DNA from 2 places in the Streptomyces sp. NPDC097981 genome. Region 1 is predicted to be linked to the other one. Evidence: riboswitches for the same ligand, from Rfam matches in the RefSeq annotation. Region 1 holds a riboswitch; the other holds the start of a gene.

What was found. A riboswitch is a leader RNA that binds a small molecule or an ion and turns the genes downstream of it on or off. The one in region 1 is predicted to bind ZMP and ZTP.
Region 2: linked by a shared signal. The riboswitch ahead of glyA (serine hydroxymethyltransferase) and the one ahead of ABTY04_RS00430 (bifunctional 5,10-methylenetetrahydrofolate dehydrogenase/5,10-methenyltetrahydrofolate cyclohydrolase) in region 1 are both predicted to bind ZMP and ZTP.

The regions. Positions count from the first base shown of each region.
Region 1 is NZ_JBEORW010000001.1:96,838-104,614, forward strand. It holds gene ABTY04_RS00410 (amino acid permease) at 20-1,447, shown strand; gene ABTY04_RS00415 (SRPBCC family protein) at 1,502-1,942, shown strand; gene ABTY04_RS00420 (RNA polymerase sigma factor) at 2,002-3,588, opposite strand; partial or broken gene ABTY04_RS00425 (SAM-dependent methyltransferase) at 3,823-4,074, opposite strand; ZMP/ZTP riboswitch at 4,263-4,342, shown strand; gene ABTY04_RS00430 (bifunctional 5,10-methylenetetrahydrofolate dehydrogenase/5,10-methenyltetrahydrofolate cyclohydrolase) at 4,407-5,297, shown strand; gene ABTY04_RS00435 (NADH:flavin oxidoreductase/NADH oxidase family protein) at 5,618-6,907, shown strand; gene ABTY04_RS00440 (MAB_1171c family putative transporter) at 6,930-7,777, opposite strand, start outside.
Region 2 is NZ_JBEORW010000011.1:182,210-189,986, forward strand. It holds gene trpS (tryptophan--tRNA ligase) at 1-746, opposite strand, end outside; gene glyA (serine hydroxymethyltransferase) at 970-2,238, opposite strand; ZMP/ZTP riboswitch at 2,274-2,364, opposite strand; gene rocD (ornithine--oxo-acid transaminase) at 2,515-3,720, shown strand; gene ABTY04_RS13930 (glutathionylspermidine synthase family protein) at 3,766-4,956, opposite strand; gene ABTY04_RS13935 (hypothetical protein) at 4,963-5,271, opposite strand; gene ABTY04_RS13940 (DMT family protein) at 5,369-6,214, shown strand; gene pdxR (MocR-like pyridoxine biosynthesis transcription factor PdxR) at 6,322-7,716, opposite strand; gene ABTY04_RS13950 (carboxymuconolactone decarboxylase family protein) at 7,764-7,777, shown strand, end outside.

The DNA of each region.
Region 1 (7,777 bases):
CACCCGAGGCGTACCACCCGTGAGCTCCACCCTGCCCGCCCCTGCCCCGACACCGCCTTCGACGACGCCGGGACCGGCGCCGCAGCCGCCGCCGGCCGTCGAGGAGGCGGCGGGCCCGCACGCCCGGCGTTTCGGCCTCCCGATTGCGACCTGCCTGGTCATGGGCAACATCATCGGCGGCGGGATCTTCCTGCTGCCCGCCTCGGTGGCGCCGTTCGGCACGATCAGCCTGGTCGCCTTCGGCGTGCTCACCGCCGGCGCGATCGCCCTGGCCCTCGTCTTCGGCCGGCTCGCCGAGCGGCTCCCGCAGACCGGCGGCCCGTACGTCTACGCCCGCGCCGCGTTCGGTGACTTCGCCGGCTTCCTCGCGGCCTGGAGCTACTGGATCACCACCTGGGTCTCGAACGCGGCCCTCGCGGTGGCGGCGGTCGGCTACCTCAGGGTGCTCTTCCCTGCCATCGGGGAGCACAAGGCGGCGATGTGCCTGGCCGCCCTCGCCGTCCAGTGGCTCCCGGCGCTCGCCAACCTGGCCGGCACCCGCTATGTCGGTACCGTCCAACTGGTGTCCACCGTACTGAAGTTCACCCCGTTGCTGCTGGTCGCCGTGGGCGGGCTGTTCTTCTTCGACCCGGCGAACCTCGGCCCCTTCCGGGCCACCGGTCAGAGCCCCGTCGGAGCGGTCTCCGCCGCCGCGGCGATCCTGCTCTTCAGCTACCTCGGCGTGGAGTCGGCCGCCGTCAGCGCGGGCGAGGTCCGCGATCCGGCCCGCAACGTCGGCAGGGCCACGATCCTGGGCACCGTCGGCGCTGCCGCCGTCTACCTCCTGGGCACGCTCTCCGTCTTCGGCCTGGTCCCCCACGACAAGCTGATCTCCTCCCAGGCCCCCTTCACCGACGCCGTCAACGCCATGTTTTCCGCGGACGGAGGGGCCGGCGGCACCTGGGGTGGCGTTCTCGTCGCCTGCGCGGCCGTGATCTCGATGGTCGGCGCCCTCAACGGCTGGACCCTGCTCAGCGCGCAGACCCCGTACGCCGCCGCCCGCGACGGGCTCTTCCCGAAGGTCTTCGAGACGAAGAAGCGGGGCGTCCCGGTGGCCGGCGTGCTCGTCACCGCCGTGCTGGCGTCCGGGCTGACCGTCTACAACTACACGGCGGGCTCGGCCGGCGTCTTCGAGATCCTGGTCCTGGTCACCACCTTCACGGCCACCGTGCCCTACCTGCTCTCTACCGCCGCGCAGATCTTCTTCCTGCTCTCCGGCCGGTCCGATCGGGTCCACCGCGGCCGCCTGGTCCGCGACGGCGTCCTCGCCGCCTCGGCCTTCGCCTTCTCGATGTGGCTGGTCGCCGGATCCGGCTACGCGGCCGTCTACCAGGGGACCCTGTTCCTCTTCGCGGGCGTCCTCGTCCACGCCGCGATGTCCGCGCGCAAGGCCCGCGTCACCGCCTGACCTGCGCGGTAACGTGGAAGGAGGAGGGAAATCAGGGGGCAGTAAGGGGTCGCCATGTCCGCGATCAGACAAAGCATCGACATTTCCCGCAGTCCCGAAGACGTCTTCGAATACGTGACGGACCCCACGCATCTGCCGGAGTGGCAGGACAGCGCCGTCTCCGCCCGGCCGCTCGACGGCGCACCCCTCCACGTCGGCTCCAAGGTCGCCGTCACCCGGCGCATGGGCAAGCGGGAGTTCCCGATGACCATGGAGGTCACGGAGCTCGACCCGCCGCGCAGCTGGCACATCCAGGGCGTCGACGGGCCCGTACGCGGCGATGTGCGAGGGACCATCGAACCCCTCGACGGCGGAAAGCGCTCGCGCGTGACCCTGGACCTCGACTTCGAGGGCCACGGCATCGGCAAGGTCGTCGCGCCGCTCGTGGTCAAGCCGTACGCCCGCAGGGAGATGCCGCGCAACGAGGAGAAGCTGAAGCACCTGCTGGAGAACTGACTCCCCCGGGGCGCCGCCCTCGGGCCGGTCTCGCGACCGGCCCGGGGGCGTGGCCGGGATCAGTCCAGGTAGTCGCGCAGCACCTGCGAACGCGACGGGTGGCGCAGCTTCGACATCGTCTTGGACTCGATCTGGCGGATGCGCTCACGGGTGACCCCGTACACGCGGCCGATCTCGTCCAGGGTCTTCGGCTGGCCGTCGTTCAGGCCGTACCGCATGGAGACCACGCCCGCCTCACGCTCGGAGAGCGTGCCCAGGATCGACTGGAGCTGCTCCTGGAGGAACGTGAAGGAGACCGCGTCGGCCGGGACGACCGCCTCGGAGTCCTCGATGAGGTCACCGAACTCGCTGTCGCCCTCCTCACCCAGGGGGGTGTGCAGGGAGATCGGCTCGCGGCCGTACTTCTGGACCTCGATGACCTTCTCAGGGGTCATGTCGAGCTCCTTGCCCAGCTCCTCCGGAGTGGGCTCCCGGCCGAGGTCCTGGAGCATCTGGCGCTGGACGCGGGCCAGCTTGTTGATGATCTCGACCATGTGGACGGGGATGCGGATGGTGCGCGACTGGTCGGCCATGGCACGCGTGATCGCCTGCCGGATCCACCAGGTCGCGTACGTGGAGAACTTGAAGCCCTTGGTGTAGTCGAACTTCTCCACGGCGCGGATCAGGCCGACGTTGCCCTCCTGGATCAGGTCCAGGAAGAGCATGCCACGGCCGGTGTAGCGCTTGGCCAGCGAGACCACGAGACGGAGGTTGGCCTCCAGCAGGTGGTTCTTGGCACGACGGCCGTCCTCGACCAGGATCTCCAGCTCGCGCTTGAACGCGGGCTTGTGGTCCTTCTCCTCTTCGAGCTTGTACTCGGAGAAGAGACCCGCCTCGATGCGCTTGGCGAGCTCGACCTCCTGCTCGGCGTTGAGGAGCGGCACCTTGCCGATCAGCTTGAGGTAGTCCTTGACCGGGTCGGCGGTGGCGCCGGCCACCATGACCGTCTGCGCCGGAGCGTCGTCCTCGTCGTCGTCGGACAGGACGAAGCCCTGGGTGCCGCCGGCCTTGGGGGCCTCCTCCTCGACGTCGTCGACGAGGTCCTCGGCGGCCCAGTCCTCACCCTCGGCGACCGGGTTCTCACCCTCGTCGGCGTCCTTGGCGCTGGTCTTCTTGGCCGCGGCGGTCTTCTTCACCGCGGTCTTCTTCGCGACGGTCTTCTTGACCGTCCGCTTCTTCGGGTCGGCGGCGTCGGCCGTCACCTCGTCCGCGGCAGCGGCGGCCGGCGAAGCGGATATCGCCGCCGCGGTGGTCGGGGCCGGGCTGGTGGCCGACGCCTTGCGCGCACCGATGGGGCGCGGCGCTGCCGCCGCCTTCTTGGTCACGGTGCGGGCAGGCGCGGCGGCCGCCTTGCGGGGCTTCTTCGCGGCAGCCTTCGTGGCGGGGGCGGCGCTGACGTGCAGCGCGACACCCTCCTCGTCCAGGACCTGGTTCAGGCTGCGCAGGACCCGCTTCCACTGGTCCACCGGGATGCGGCCGGCCTCGAAGGCCTGGCGCACATCGTCACCGTTGATGTGACCCTGCTCGCGGCCGCGCTCGACGAGCGCGACGAGGGCCTCCGATTCGGCGATCTCCGGAGGGAACGTACGGGACGGGCTGAGCGACACAAGGAGCCTCTCGTTGCGAACAGATAGGGAGTGGGCGGGACATCATCGCGCGGACTCGGGAAACAGGCCCGAGGGGGGTCTGTATTCCGGGGCCGCGCGAGGACACCTGTCGGTTCATCGCATGCCCGAGTCGATTCGTTACGCGCTGAATTGAGTGACCTGCGCCACGCTGTGGGCGCGCAACCGATCGGCTGGGAAACCGTCCGCGCCTCCGCCGCCCTCCCGTCGGCCCGTTTTGCGGGCCTCGATGAGGAAACGGGCGGTGTGCGCCACGAACGGACCGTCGCGTTCGATCTGTTCGTGGAGCTCGCGCAGCCGGTCCCGGTACTGCCCGACCGTGAAGCCGGGCACCATCCAGATCACCTTCCGGAGGAAGTAGATCACGGCTCCGATGTCGTGGAACTCCGTATCCGGTCTTTCGGAGCGCAGATCGACGACTTCGAGGCCGGCCCTGGTGGCGTCGGCGACCGCGTCCTCGGGGTGCCGGCCGTCGAGCCAGGAGAAGTCCCAGCCGTCGACGGAGACCGACTCGGCTTCGGCGACGAGGGAGTCGAAAGTACGCGTCATGTCTCAATCGTCCCCGGCGGGGCGCCTGTGATCCACCGGTTTTGCCGGATTTCCGGCCCTCGGGGTCCTCGCGGGCTCCGGACGCGCCGGCCAGGTCCATTAGAGTGGGGGCGGGCCGTGACTGGCGTTCGGGTGGATCACCACCGGGGAGCGGCCCGGCGCACCTGCCGTGCGCCCGGCGTACCGCACGTACACCGACTGCCGCGCGCCTGGGCGAACCGCGATCCCGCAGCGACGCTCAGGAGACCCCCATGACGACCGCCCAGACCCTCCAGCCTGCCCGGACCGCCCGGCTCATGGACGGCACCGCCCTCGCCCGCCGCATCTCGGAGCAGACCGCCGCCCTCGCGGCGAAGATCACCGAGCGCACCGGCACCGCCCCCTGCCTCGCGACCGTGCTGGTCGGCGAGGACCCGGCGTCCGTCACGTACGTACGGATGAAGCAGAACCGCTGCGCCAAGGCCGGAATCACCTCCCGCCACGTGGAGCTGCCGGCCGAGACCACCACCGAGGAGCTCGTCGCCGCCCTCACGGCCCTCTCCGAGGACCCGGAGATCAGCGGCATCCTGCTCCAGCACCCGGTCCCGCACCACATCGACGAGCGCGCCGCCTTCGAGGCCATCGCCCCGGGCAAGGACGTCGACGGCGTCACCATGCACTCGTTCGCCGCCATGGGCTTCGGACTGCCGGGCTTCGTCTCCTGCACGCCCGGCGGCATCATGCGGCTCCTCGCCGAGTACGACGTGGACCTGACCGGCAAGCACGCCGTCGTCGTCGGCCGCAGTGCGATCCTGGGCAAGCCGGCGGGCATGCTGCTGCTGGAGCAGAACGCCACCGTCACCTACTGCCACTCCCGCACGGTGGACCTGCCCTCGATCGTGCGCCAGGCCGACGTGCTGGTCGCCGCCGTCGGCAAGGCCGAGTTCATCCGCGGCGAGGACATCAAGCCGGGCGCCGTGGTCCTGGACGCCGGCTACAACGAGGGCAACGTCGGCGACGTCCACTTCGAGTCGGCCGCCGCCCGCGCCTCGCTGATCACCCCGGTCCCCGGCGGCGTCGGCCCGATGACCATCGCCGTCCTGCTGGAGCAGACCGTCCGGGCGGCCGCCGCCCAGGCCGGGCTGGAGCTCGCGGACCTCTGACGCGACCGGCACCCACCCCCGTACGGGAACGCCCCGGGCCCTTCGGCCCGGGGCGTTCCCGCGTGTCCGGTTTCTTGCGGCCTTCTCGCGGCTCTCGTGCGGCCTGGCGGCCCTGCCGGCCGCCCGGCCTGCGACCGGAAGGCACGGCTTCCGCAGCGGGTGACGCGGCCCTCACGGCGGGTGCCGGGACGGCCTTCTGCCCCAAGCGCCCCAAGGGAATCACCAGTGCCGGCACCCGGCCGGAGCCGTCGCGAACCGGTTCCCGCAGCAGCCTGCCGGGGGCCGGGGAGGGGGCTGTATCTTTGCGCCCGGGCGCGGGGATGACACGTGCAACACGCTTCCTGGGGGAACTGCTGATGGACCTGTTCACGCCACTGGAGCTGCCGTGCGGGACGGTCCTGCCGAACCGCCTGGCGAAGGCCGCCATGGAGGAGAGCCTCGCCGGGCCCGGCCAACTGCCGGACGAGCGCATCGAACGGCTCTACCGCCGCTGGGCGCAGGGCGGCGCCGGACTCCTGATCACCGGGAACGTCATGGTCGACCGCCGCGCGCTGACCGCACCGGGGACGATCGTCCTCGACGCCCGCTCCCCGCTCGACCCCTTCCGCCGCTGGGCCGAGGCCGCAACCGGCGCCGGCGGCCGGGTCTGGATGCAGATCAACCACCCGGGCCGGCAGGTCGGCTCCGAGATGCCCGGCACGGCCTGGGCGCCCTCCGACATAGGCGTGAGCCTCGGCAAGCACACCAAGCGCTTCGCCCGCCCCACCGCGATGACCGAGGCCGACATCGAGGCCACCGTCGCCCGGTTCGCGGTCACGGCCCGCCGGGCCGAGCAGGCCGGCTTCGACGGGGTGCAGATCCACGCCGCCCACGGCTACCTCCTCAGCCAGTTCCTCTCCCCGCTGGTCAACCGGCGCACCGACCGTTGGGGCGGCAGCCTGGAGAACCGGGTCCGGCTGCTCACCGAGGTCGTCGGGGCCGTCCGCGCGCAGGTGGGCTCCGGCTTCGCCGTCGGGGTCAAGCTCAACACCGCCGACTTCCAGCGCGGCGGCTTCGACACCGAGGAGGCGGCGCAGGTCCTCGCGGTCCTCGGCGGCCTCGGCGTCGACCTGGTCGAACTGTCCGGCGGCAGCGTCGAGAGCCCGGCCACCCTCGGCCGCACCGCCGACCGGCGGACCCTGGAGCGGGAGGCGTACTTCCTCGCCTTCGCCGAGCAGTTCCTGGACTCGGCCACGGTGCCGCTGATGCTGACCGGGGGGATCGGCCGCCGGCAGACCGCGCAGCGGGTCCTGGAGCGCGGCGTGTCCGTCGTGGGACTCGCCTCGGCCCTGGCCTTCCGCCCCGACCTGCCGGCCCGCTGGCGCGTCGGGGAGGACGTACGGGTGACCGTGGAGCGGCTGCGGTGGAAGGACCGGGACCTGGCCGGCGCCGGAATGCTGGCCTTCGTACGGTTCCAGCTGCACCGGCTGGCCCGCGGTCTGGAACCGCGCCCGGAGGCCTCCCCGCGGGCCACGTTCGCCCGCGACCAGCTCCAGCACTGGCGCAGGGTGCGGGCCTACGGGGCCTGGCTCGCCCGCAACCCCGAGTCCGAGGACGCCCTCGCCGGCTGACGGCAGCCGCCGCGCGGGCCGCTCAGAGGGCGACGGGGTCCCTTCGTACGGCCGCCACGATCGGGGAGGCCCGGAACTCCCGGGCCAGCGCGGCCAGCGGCCGGGAATCCAGGCGGTACGGCTCGGGCAGCCCCTGGCCGGCCTCGCCGGGGGGTTCCCCGTCGCCGTCCGCCAGGTCCGCGGCCTCCCGGCGCAGGCAGGCCGCGGCGAGCATGGCCGCGTCGGCCACGACGGAGGCCCGCGCCTCGCACATGCCCTGGCCGAGCGCGGCCTCGTACGCGGAGCCCCGGACGGCCGGGTCGAACCAGCGGCTCAGGGCCAGGATCCCGTCGTCGATCACCGATTCCCGGTGGATCAGCCGGATCCCGATCGGCGACCACCAGGTCAGCGGCACGATGGTCACGCTCGACGCGGCGAATCCGCGCAGCGCCTTCCACAGCGGGTGCAGCCGCCGGTACTGGCTGAAGTCCCGCCAGGCCGCCGAGCCGCCGACCAGCGGCACGATGAACCCCGACCCCACCATCAGCGCCGCCGCGGAGGCGAAGGGCGGGGCCACGTACGTGGACAGGCCGTCCCAGTCGCGGCCCGCCCAGCGGGCGCCCACCGCCATCCACTTCGTCACGAGGTAGCCGAGGTCCAGCGCCCCGCCGAGCACGATCATGGCGAGTCCGGTGCGCAGCGGGCGCAGCGAGGGGCGTACGCGCAGCAGCCACTTCCAGCACAGCAGGGTGAGCGTCGAACTGCCCACGGTGTGCGCGAGCAGGTAGCAGACGATCATCTCGCGCAGCCAGGGAGTGTTCGCGTAGTAGGTGTCCAGGTCCCTGAGCCGCTCGACCGGGGCGTCGCCGATCGCGAACAGGGCGACGATGA
Region 2 (7,777 bases), on a different contig from region 1:
AGCAGGTTGCTGACGCCGGGCTTGTTCTCGGTGTCGAAGAGGATCTCGGAACCGGTGTCGGTGACCGCGCTCTTGATCTTCTTCTCGGTGGCCTTGGGCTCGTCGAGGAGGTTGATCAGGCCCTTGGGGGACGACGCGGACTTCGACATCTTGATCGACGGGTCCTGGAGGTCGTAGATCTTCGCGACCTCCTTGACGATGTGCGCGGCGGGGAGGGTGAAGGTCTGGCCGAAGCGCTGGTTGAAGCGCTCGGCCAGGTCCCGGGTCAGCTCGATGTGCTGGCGCTGGTCCTCGCCCACGGGGACGGCGTCCGCCTGGTAGAGCAGGATGTCGGCAACCTGGAGGATCGGGTACGTGAACAGGCCGACGCTGGCGCTGTTGACGCCGCCCTTGGCGGACTTGTCCTTGAACTGGGTCATCCGGCTGGCCTCACCGAAGCCGGTGATGCAGTTCATGACCCAGGCGAGCTGCGCGTGCTCGGGGACGTGGCTCTGGATGAAGAGCGTGCAGCGCTCGGGGTCCAGGCCGGCGGCGAGGAGCTGCGCGGCGGAGAGCCGGGTGTTCGCGCGCAGGTCCTTGGGATCCTGCGGCATGGTGATCGCGTGCAGGTCGACGACCATGTAGAAGGCGTCGTGCGTCTCCTGCAGGGCGACGTACTGGCGGATGGCTCCGAGGTAGTTCCCGAGGTGGAACGAACCGGAGGTGGGCTGGATGCCGGAGAGCGCGCGAGGACGATCAGAAGCCATGTCCTCATTCTCTCAGGTGCGGGGGCCGAGTCCGGCCGCGCAGTGGCCGGAAGCCGCCGGGTCCCCCGCCGCGGCCCGGCGGGGGACCTGCCCCTGCTCCCCGGCGGCAGGGGGCCGCGGCGCCCCTACCGCCGCGTAGCCCCCCGGCCGGATATCACCCGAAGCAAGCGACCGCTTTCCACGGACGTGCCCGGGCCCGGCCGGGGGCGGGCCCGGTTCCGGATCAGGACAGCGGGAGGCCCGGCGCCGGGAAGGCCGCCATCAGGTCCGCGACCTCGGCGCGGATCGCGGCCAGGGCCGGCTCGTCCTCCTTCGCGGCGGCGTCCACCGCCCGGGAGATCCAGTCCGCCACCAGCGGCATGTGGTCGACGCCCAGGCCCCGCGAGGTCAGCGACGGCGTGCCGATGCGGATGCCCGACGGGTCGAACGGCTTGCGCGGGTCGAACGGGACCGTGTTGTAGTTCACGACGATCCCCGCGCGGTCCAGCGCCTTCGCCGCCACCTTGCCCGGGACCCCCCGCGAGGTCAGGTCCATCAGGATCAGGTGGTTGTCCGTACCGCCCGACACGAGGTCGAAGCCGCGGCCCAGCAGCGCCTGCGCCAGGGCCTTCGCGTTGGCGACGACCGCGTGGGCGTACGCCGTGAACGAAGGCTGCGCCGCCTCGTGCAGCGCGACCGCGATGCCGGCCGTCGTCTGGTTGTGCGGCCCGCCCTGGAGGCCCGGGAACACCGCCTTGTCGATGGCCTTCGCGTACTCCTCCCGGCACATCAGCATCGCGCCGCGCGGCCCCCGCAGGGTCTTGTGCGTGGTCGTCGAGACGACGTCCACGTGCCCGACCGGCGACGGGTGCGCCCCGCCCGCGATCAGGCCCGCGATGTGGGCCACGTCCGCGACGAGGACCGAGCCGGCCTCCTGTGCGATCGATGCGAACGCCGCGAAGTCGATCGTGCGGGGAAGGGCCGTTCCGCCACAGAAGATGATCTTGGGGCGCTCGGCGAGGGCCAGGTCGCGCACCGCGTCGTAGTCGATCAGGCCCGTCTCCGCGGAGACCCCGTACTGCACGCCCCGGAACCAGGAGCCCGTCGCCGAGACCCCCCAGCCGTGCGTCAGGTGCCCGCCCATCGGCAGGGCCATGCCCATCACCGTGTCGCCGGGCTTCGCGAAGGCCAGGTAGACCGCGAGGTTCGCGGGCGAGCCGGAGTACGGCTGGACGTTGGCGTGGTCCACCCCGAACAGGCCCTTCGCCCGCTCCACGGCCAGCGCCTCGACGCGGTCGATGTTCTGCTGGCCCTCGTAGTAGCGGCGGCCCGGGTAGCCCTCGCTGTACTTGTTCTGGAGCACCGTGCCGGAGGCTTCGAGCACCGCCGCGGACACGTAGTTCTCGCTCGGGATCAGGCGCAGGGTCTGCGCCTGCAGGGTCTCCTCGGCGGCGACGAAGGACGCCAGCTCCGGATCGACGGCGGACAGGGCGGGATGGCGGCGCGCGGTCATGGCGGCTCCTCCGGGGTCGATGTCAGATCTCGTCCCCGCGAGGCCCAGGCGAGCGGCCCTGTATGCGGTCGTGCGCGCACGACTCCCCCGGAGTCGGTTCTCCGTACGCCAGTCGCCGTGCGTGCCGCCCACCTTAGCGGGCGGTCCACAAGAAAGGTTTCCCCGTCCGGTATACGAGCGACGTATAGCCGTATACAAGGTGACGGTGACGCAGGTGACGCCACCCCCGTCGCCACCCCCGTCGCCCTGCCCGTCCGACCGACGATCGGAGACCCCGTGTCGACAACTGCTGATGCCATGCGTTCCGCCGAGGCGCACAGTGCGCACAACTACCACCCGCTGCCCGTCGTCGTGGCGTCCGCGGAAGGCGCGTGGATGACCGACATCGAGGGCCGCCGCTTCCTGGACATGCTCGCGGGCTACTCGGCCCTCAACTTCGGCCACGGCAACCGGCGGCTGATCGATGCCGCCAAGGCGCAGCTGGAGCGGGTCACGCTCACCTCGCGGGCCTTCCAGCACGACCGGTTCGCCGACTTCTGCACCGAGCTCGCCGCGCTGTGCGGCAAGGAGATGGTGCTGCCGATGAACACGGGCGCGGAGGCCGTGGAGACGGCGGTGAAGACCGCCCGCAAGTGGGGCTACGAGGTCAAGGGCGTCCCGGACGGGCACGCCAAGATCGTCGTCGCGGCCGACAACTTCCACGGCCGGACGACGACGATCGTGAGCTTCTCCACGGACCACGAGGCCCGCGACCATTTCGGGCCCTACACACCCGGGTTCGAGATCGTCCCGTACGGGGACCTCACCGCGCTGGCCGCGGCCGTCACGACGAACACCGTGGCCGTGCTGCTGGAGCCGATCCAGGGCGAGGCGGGCGTGCTGGTGCCGCCCGCCGGCTACCTGCAGGGCGTACGGAAGCTCACGCGCGAGCGGAACGTCCTCTTCATGGCGGACGAGATCCAGTCGGGGCTGGGCCGGACCGGGAAGACCTTCGCGTGCGAGCACGAGGACGTCGTGCCGGACGTGTACGTCCTCGGCAAGGCACTGGGCGGCGGCGTGGTCCCGGTCTCGGCCGTCGTCGCCGACCGGGACGTGCTCGGGGTGTTCCGGCCCGGCGAGCACGGCTCCACCTTCGGCGGCAACCCGCTGGCCTGCGCGGTCGCCCTGGAGGTGATCGCGATGCTGCGCGGCGGTGAGTACCAGCAGCGCGCCGCCGAGCTCGGCGACCACCTGCACCGGGAGCTGAGCGTGCTGGTCGGCGGGGGCGCGGTGACCGCCGTACGCGGGCGGGGGCTGTGGGCGGGCGTCGACATCGCCCCCGGGCACGGCACGGGCCGGGAGGTGTCCGAGAGGCTGATGGAACGGGGCGTGCTGGTCAAGGACACCCACGGGGCGACGATCCGGATCGCGCCCCCGCTGGTGATCAGCAAGGAGGATCTGGACTGGGGCCTGGACCAGCTGCGCGCCGTACTGGCCGGCTGACGGGTCCGCCGAAGGCGCGGCCGGGCGGCCCGGACGCGCCTTCGCCTACAGGATGACGTGGGGCAGGAAGCGGGCGTACTCGTCCGTGACCGGACCCGCCGATTCCCGGATGCCCAGGCCGGCGGCCTCCTCCTCGACGACCCACGCGCCGAGCACGACGCGGTTGCCGTCGAAGTCGGGCAGCGGGGCCAGGCCCTGGAAGACGTACGTCTCCTCCTCGGCCGGCACGAACGGCTCTCCGCCGACCGGGTGCAGGGTGACCCCGGCGCCCTCCCGGCCGAGCAGCGGCTTCGCGGCGTAACCGGTCGTCGTGGCGAGTTCGCGCGGGCCGTCCAGGTAGGCGGGCAGCAGGTTGGGGTGCTCCGGGAAGAGCTCCCACAGGATCGCCAGCAGCGCCTTGTTGGACAGCAGCATCTTCCACAGCGGCTCGATCCAGGCGGTGGTCCCGGAGCCGCCGCCGTGGTCGTACGTGCCGAGGACCTGCGGGCCGAACGCGTCGGTGGCCAGCCATTCCCACGGGTAGAGCTTGAAGCAGCTGCGGATGAACCCGAGTTTCTGGTCCACGAACCGGCCCGACAGGCTGTCCCAGCCGATCTGCTCGACGGACAGCTGCTCGGTCGCCAGGCCCGCCTGCTCGGCGGTCTCCTGGAGGTAGGCGACCGTCATCAGGTCCTCGCCGAGCTCGTCGGTCTCGGAGTGCGCGAAGTGCAGCGGGCCGGGCGGCAGCAGCTCCGCCTGGCGGCGCCAGGCCTCGACGAGCCGCTCGTGGAGGGAGTTCCACTGGTCGGCGCCGGGGAAGCGCTCCTCCATCCAGAACCACTGCGGACTGGCCGCCTCCACGAGGGAGGTGGGGGTGTCCGCGTTGTACTCCAGCATCTTGGCCGGGCTGCCACGGCCGTCGTAGCGCAGGTCGAACCGGCCGTAGAGGGACGGCTGCTCGGCACGCCGGCGCCAGGACTCGGCGATCAGCTCCGCGAGACGCGGGTCGGTGATGCCGAGGTCCGCGAAACGGTCGTGCTCGACGATGTGCGCGGCCGCGGCCAGACACATGGCGTGCAGTTCCTCGACCACGTTCTCCAGCGCCTCGATCTCGGGGAGCGAGAAGGAGTAGTACGCGCTCTCGTCCCAGTAGGGGCGCAGGGAGTCGTCGGGGTAGCGGGTGAGGGGGTAGACGAGCCCCTGCTCCTCGACCGTCCTCTGCCAGTCGGGGCGCGGTTCGATGGTGTGGCGGCGCACGCGGGTTCAGCCGCCGCTGGAGCTGGAGTGGCCGCCGATGCCGCCGCGGGTGACGGCGGACTTGTCGAAGCTGCCGCCCTTGACCCGGTTGTTGGAGACGCTGCCGCCGTAGTAGTACGCACCGCGGCCGCCGCTCTTGCACTCCTTGGTGTTCAGCTTCTCCAGGGTGGCGCGGTCCGCGCAGCGCTTGTCGGGCTCGCTGCTGCTGCCGCAGGCCACGAGCGCTGCAGCGAGCAGGCCCATGCCGCCGAGGGCGACGCCGCCGGATCGCATGCGGCGTCGGGTCGTACTGCTGCCTGTGCTGCTGTCGTCCATGGCGGACAGACTAGAACGGGGCGGCGGAGCGATGGAATCCGGCCGTCGAAACCCTCCCATCACCTCCATGACCTAGAGTCCGTTCGTGCTCCTTGGGATGTTTTGCGCACTCGGTGCGGCGGTCTGCTTCGGCACGGCGTCGGTCCTCCAGGCGATGGCCGCGCGGGCGGCGGAGCCCGGGACGGGGTCGGGGCTGGACACGGCGCTGCTGCTGCGGGCGGCCCGGCAGTGGCGGTACGCGCTGGGCCTGGCTCTGGACGCGGCCGGCTTCGTCCTCCAGATCGTGGCGCTGAAGCACATCCCGATCTACGCGGTGGGGGCGGCGCTGGCGGCGAGCCTCGCGGTGACGGCGGTGGTCTCGGCGCGGCTGTTGCACGTACGGCTGCGCGGGGCGGAGTGGGGCGCCGTGGGGATGGTGTGCGCGGGGCTGGCGATGCTGGGGCTGGCCTCGGGCGAGGAGGGCTCGGGGACGGGATCGTTCGCGCTGAAGCTGGGGCTGCTGGCGGTGGCGGGACTGGTGCTGCTGATCGGGGCGGTGGCCGGCGGGCTCCCGGACCCCTCGCGGGCACTGGTCCTCGGCCTGGCGGCGGGGACGGGCTTCGGGGTGGTGGAGGTGGCGGTCCGCTTGATCGACGGCATCTCGTTCACAAACCCGGCGCTGTACGCCCTGCTGCTGGGCGGGGGCGCGGCGTTCCTGCTGCTCACCTCGGCGCTCCAGCGGGGCTCGGTGACGGTGGCCACGGCGGGGATGGTCATCGGCGAGACGATCGGCCCGGCGGTGGTGGGCGTGGTGTGGCTCGGCGACCGCACACGCGAGGGCCTGGCCTGGCTGGCGGTGCTGGGCTTCGCGGTGGCGGTGGCCGGGGCCCTCGCCCTGGCCCGCTTCGGCGAACCCCCGCAACCGAGCCCCGCGCCGGCACAATCCGGCCCCGCCGGCGTTTGAGGCACGCGGGTCCCGGAGCCGCAGCAAAACCAGCCCCGCCGGCGATTGAGGCGTGGGGGTCCGGGGGCAGCGCCCCCCGCAACGGCGCCGCGCCCGCCGCGCACGCGTCACGGCAGCGCGGCGACCAGCGCCGCGAGCGTCGGCGACCACGCGCTCGTCGGCGGGGTCCCGTAACCGACCACCAGCGCCTCGCGCTCCGGGAGGCCCGCCTCCGGGTGGGCGTAGCGGGACAGGGTGTCCAGGGCCAGGTCCTGCCAGGCCGCGGCCCGCAGGACCGACGCCTGCGTCCCCGCCGGGAGGTCCAGCACCGCGTGCAGGCCCGCCGCGAGGCCCGACACCGCGACCCGGCCGGAGACGGCGGCGACCAGCTCGTCCCGGCGCCGCCGGTAGTGCAGCCGCATGCCGCGCACGTGCCGGTCGTACGCCCCGGACCGGATGAACTCCGCGAGCGTCAGCTGTTCCAGTGCGCTCGACGTCCAGTCGGTTGGCCCCTTCATCGCGACGACCTCGTCCAGCATCCCCGGCGGCACCACCATCCACCCCATCCGCAGCCCCGGCGCGAGCGACTTGCTCGCCGTGCCGAGGTAGACCACCCGGTCCGGGTCCAGTCCCTGCAGCGCCCCCACGGACTGGCGGTCGTAGCGGAACTCCCCGTCGTAGTCGTCCTCCAGGATCAGCCCGCCCGTGGTCCGGGCCCAGTCGACCGCCGCCGCCCGCCGGGACGGGGTCAGCGCGACCCCGGTGGGGAACTGGTGGGCGGGGGTCAGCAGGACCGCTCCCGACTCCCCGGACAGGTCCGGCGTCCGCGCCCCCGAGGCGTCCACCGCCAGCGGCCGGGTCCGCAGCCCCGCCCTCGTCAGCAGGTCCCGGTGCACGTCGAGGCCGTACCCCTCCACCGCGGCCTCCCGTACCCGCCGCGCCCGCAGCACCCCCGCGAGCAGCGTCAGCGCGTGCGCGAATCCCGCGCACAGCACGATCCGCTCCGGGTCCGCGCAGACCCCGCGCGCCCGTGCCAGGTACCCGGCGAGGGCCTCCCGCAGCTCCACCCGGCCGCGCGCGTCGGCCGCGTAGCCGAAGGCCTCGTTCGGCGCGTCCGTCAGCGCCCGCCGGGCCGCCGTCAGCCAGGCGGCGCGCGGGAAACCGCCCAGGTCCGGGGTGCCTGCCTGGAGGCTGTACGAGGGCCGGCGCCGCGCGGGGTGCCGGACCCGGGCGGCCGCTGCCGGCCGCCGCGGCCTCGCTCGTTCCGCGACCCGGGTGCCCGAGCCCTGGCGGGCCGTCAGCCAGCCCTCGGCGACGAGCTCGGCGTACGCCTCCGCGACCGTGTTCCGCGCGATCCCGAGATCGGCGGCGAACGACCGCGAGGACGGCAACCGGGTCCCGGGCGCCAGCCGGCCGCTGCGCGCGGCCTCGCGCAGCGCCTCGACGAGACCGGCCCGCAGGCCACGCCCGGCGGAGAGGTCCAGATGCAGGTCGGCGCCGAAAGTGGCCCAGGATTCCGTCACGGATATGGACCATATCGGCGGGCCGCCTGCTTCATAGGATCGGGGACATGACCACCACTCA